One region of the Xenorhabdus poinarii G6 genome, then DNA from elsewhere that is predicted to be linked to it. Evidence: predicted binding sites of a transcription regulator. Region 1 holds the regulator's gene; the other holds the start of a gene.
What was found. The regulator PhoB, encoded in region 1, activates phosphate uptake and scavenging genes when phosphate is short. The targets are predictions, from matches to a motif close to CTGTCATAAAACTGNCNNAT.
Positions count from the first base shown of each region.

Region 2: the regulator PhoB is predicted to act here: its motif matches at 941-960, upstream of phoA (alkaline phosphatase).

Region 1 covers NZ_FO704551.1:430,209-432,420, forward strand. Annotated here, with positions in the region: gene sbcD (exonuclease subunit SbcD) at 1-316, opposite strand, end outside; gene phoB (phosphate regulon transcriptional regulator PhoB) at 584-1,267, shown strand; gene phoR (phosphate regulon sensor histidine kinase PhoR) at 1,418-2,212, shown strand, end outside.
Region 2 covers NZ_FO704551.1:2,775,147-2,777,358, forward strand. Annotated here, with positions in the region: gene phoA (alkaline phosphatase) at 1-868, opposite strand, end outside; gene uriH (uridine-preferring nucleoside hydrolase UriH) at 1,268-2,212, shown strand, end outside.

The DNA.
Region 1 (2,212 bases):
CAATGATGGTTGTATTCAAGTAAGAAAAAAGAGATTTTGATTCGTTGAGTGTGGCTACAGAATCATGGTTTCCCCCAAGAATAACAAGCTGGCAACCTGTAGGCTGTAATGCCACAATGAATTTGTTATACAGTTCGCGTGCATAGCTGGGAGGGGAACCTGTATCAAAAATATCGCCGGCGATAATCAGCGCATCAACCTGATATTGAATGATTTTTTCAATCAGCCACTGTAAAAAGTGCTTGTGCTCTGCGGCGCGGCTTTTAGTAAAGAAATATTGGCCCAGATGCCAATCCGATGTATGAATGATTCGCATGATTTTCCTGCTGTTGCCTGTCGGTTTTTCTTACTTGTTACAGGCGCTAATTATAGTGGTCGTGTGAGGGATGTCTTGTGCAATTCAGTTTTCTTTACTGAATTGTCGAGTTGGTTCGCATTCATCATGAAATATAACAATGGGGTAAGATTTTTTTTGAGAATGGGTTTGTTTCTTGATGATTGAGAAATAAACGTTTTTGTAAAATGGCCTTATGATATTTTACATCGAATATTGCTGATATTCATGATACTGGCAGGATTAACCATGGTTAAACGTATTTTGGTCGTTGAAGATGAAGTACCGATTCGTGAAATGGTTTGTTTTGTACTGGAGCAAAACGGTTATCAGGCCATTGAAGCCGAAGATTACGATATGGCTATCAGGCGGTTGTCTGAGCCTTATCCGGATTTGGTGTTATTGGATTGGATGCTGCCAGGGGGATCAGGCATACAACTTATCAGGCAAATGAAACGGGATAAGCATACCAAGATGCTCCCCGTGATTATGGTCACGGCTCGGGTAGAAGAAGAAGATCGGATACGTGGTTTAGATGTTGGTGCTGATGATTATATCACGAAACCTTTTTCACCCAAGGAGCTGATTGCTCGCGTCAAAGCGGTTTTACGCCGTCTTTCACCGATGGAGGTAGAAGACATTATCAATATGGATGGATTGATGCTGGATCCTTCATCTCACCGCGTTTCCAGCCAGGGCCAGAATTTGGATATGGGACCAACGGAATTCAAACTTCTCCACTTTTTTATGACTCATCCTGAGCGTGTTTATAGTCGTGAACAGCTACTCAATTATGTGTGGGGAACCAACGTTTATGTAGAAGATCGTACGGTTGATGTACATATCCGTCGTTTACGCAAGGCCTTGGGTAATCACGATAAGATGGTACAAACGGTGCGTGGTACAGGATATCGTTTTTCTATCCGTTACTGATCTTGTTTGACCGTTATATGCCGGCTATGGGGACATGAATTCCGTCGGCGTTGATTGGTGACGTTGGCATTGGTGTAGATATCGGGTTGATATTAAACTGATATTGAAGCGTCATCCCGTCTTGGTGTTTTCATTTCGGAGTAAAGTCGCGTGCTTGAACGTTTATCTTGGAAAAAATTGGTATTGGGTTTCGTGCTTTGCTGCCTGCCTGCGGTTATTTTGTCTCTTTTTATTGGTCACTTGGCATGGTTGCTGGTTATTACCCTCTTTTTGGCGCTGGTATGGCATGGTTACCATTTGCTGAAATTATCCAATTGGTTATGGTTGGATCGCAGTATGTTACCGCCCGCCGGTCACGGCGGTTGGGAACCTATCTTTTATGGTATTTACCAGATGCAGCAACGTAATCGTAAACGACGTCGCGAACTCACACAACTTATCAAGCGATTTCGTAGTGGCGCAGAATCTTTGCCCGATGCCATTGTGATGACGACGACGGAAGGCCATATTTTTTGGTGTAATCGTCTGGCTCAACATTTACTTGGGTTTCGCTGGCCTGAAGACAATGGCCAGCATATATTCAACCTGCTGCGTTATCCTGATTTCAGTCGTTATATCACGACGAATGATTTTTCCCATCCTCTAACGATCGAATTGAATAATGGCAATATAATGGAATTTCGTATTATGCCTTATTCCGAACAGCAATTATTAATGGTCGCGCGTGATATTACCCAGAAACGACGATTAGAAAATGCCCGCCGAGATTTTTTCACCAATGTCAGTCATGAACTCAAAACACCGCTCACTGTGCTGCAAGGCTATTTGGAAGTGATAGCGGATCAGGCAATTGATGGTCAGGTAAATCAGAAAGTTGTCAGTACGATGCAGGGACAAATACGCAGAATGGATGACCTGGTTCAGCAACTGTTGCATCTTTCCAAA
Region 2 (2,212 bases), 1.3 Mb from region 1:
CATGGAACAACCCTAACAATGGTCGTTGTTGATTAGCCTCTTTGACCGCTGCCAGCGATTTCGCATCAGTTACCCATTGATATCCCTGTTCCAATGCCTGTTGCCGCAACGTTTTCCCTTTATTAAGGCCGAAAACCGATTGTTGGGAAAAAGTTTTCGCCCCTCCTCCCAACGTGACATCTGCCCGTGCTGCCAGCAACTGTTCGGTAATAGATCCCTTGCCGCCATTTTCTAACGCATCAGTGACACATTTCTGCGAAGTTTCTTCTGGACCATAACATTTACGCATCGTGACATGCGCATATAAAGCCGCGGGGGTGGCATCCTGAATTTCAGCCGTGGTGACATTTCCCGTTGCCTTACCGTTCTTTTTGGCCAGTTCCAAAATGGATTGATGCGGTTTGCCAAAAACATCAATGCCCAACGCGCCATTATAGGTTTTTACGCCCGTCGCCCAGGCTGTAGCAGAAGCGGCTGAATCTGTCACATAGTTGGGTTTCTGCGTCTTCCTATTCAACGAATAGTGTGTATATTGCCCTGTGAATGGTAACGCATCGATCCCTTTAAAAAATCCACCTGCACCTTCTGCATAATTACGGGCAATGGTAATTTCAGAATCGCCCATACCATCACCGATAAATAAGATCACATTCTTAGCCTTGTTGCTATTCAAGGCTGCCTTAAGTACGGCAGTTTGATCCTGAGTCACACGGCGCGCACCACCAAACTCGGTAATATTGCCTTGTGCTGCCCGGTGTTGATCCAGCACATGATTGGCATCACTGACCGCCCAGACAGGCAGCGTTGCGCCTGATATCAATATCGCAACCACCGTAGCCAACCGATTTTTTTCATCATTACGCGACATATTGTTTTCCTTGCAATCAGATAAATAGAATAAAAAATCATCGTGCTCATTTGCTCGGATAATAGATATGTCATATGACATTTATGTGAATCTATGACGATACTATTATGACAATGCATGTATGACAATGCATGGCTAAACCCATGTTTCAGCAAGTCAGGAAAGAAACTGAGCGTTGCAGCAACCAAAGATCGAGCCACGATCCAACCGTACCTGACGTGATCTTATTAACAAAATGTAATTTTTATATTTCCAATTTGTGATAATTTATAGGATGTTTTTCCGATAGTAAATCATTATGAAAATAAATAATTTCATACCTATCTAATAGGTGTCGAGTTGCCACTGACAAAACAACAACTTGAAAAATAATAGGTATAGTGACTAGAAGGAACAAATATGCTACCCAAGAAAATTATCCTGGATTGCGATCCCGGACATGATGATGCCATTGCGCTTCTGCTTGCCCACGGAAACCCTGATATTGAACTATTGGCTGTCACGACAGTTGTTGGTAACCAAACCCTGAATAAAGTCACCCGTAATGCCCTTTGCATCGCACATATCGCCAATATTCACAACGTTCCCTTTGCCGCAGGGTGTCACCGTCCACTGGTCAGAGAGATCAAGATCGCCCCGGACATTCACGGGGAAAGCGGCTTAGATGGCCCGATTCTGCCTGAACCAACAATGAAACTGGATGCGCGTCATGCGGTTGATTTAATTATTGATGTGATTATGGAAAATCCCCCCAACAGTGTGACACTGGTTCCGACTGCAGGTTTGACCAATATCGCGATGGCCGTGCGTAAAGCGCCGCAAATCGTTGAACGTGTAAAGGAAGTCGTATTGATGGGAGGGGGTTATCATAAAGGAAACAAAAGCGCCGTTGCCGAATTCAATATCGTGATCGATCCCGAAGCCGCCCACATTGTTTTTAATGAAAAATGGCCGCTGACGATGGTCGGTTTAGATCTTACCCATCAGGCTCAGGCAACACCGGACATTATTGATGCAATCACCCAGATTAACACACGTACATCTCAGTTCGTGTTAGATGCACTGAAATTTTTTGGGGACAGGTATCGTGAACATCAGGGATTTGGCTATCCCCCGGTCCATGATCCTTGTGCTGTAGCCTATGTGATCGATCCTCATGTAATGACGACGCAAAAAGTTCCCGTGAATATCGAGCTAACAGGCACATTAACAACCGGGATGACCGTGGCGGATTTCCGTTTTCCGCCCCCTGAAGATTGTCATACCCAAGTTGCAGTCAAATTAGATTGCGCCAGATTCTGGCAGTTAGTGATTGATGCCCTGAAAACAATCGGTGAAACCACT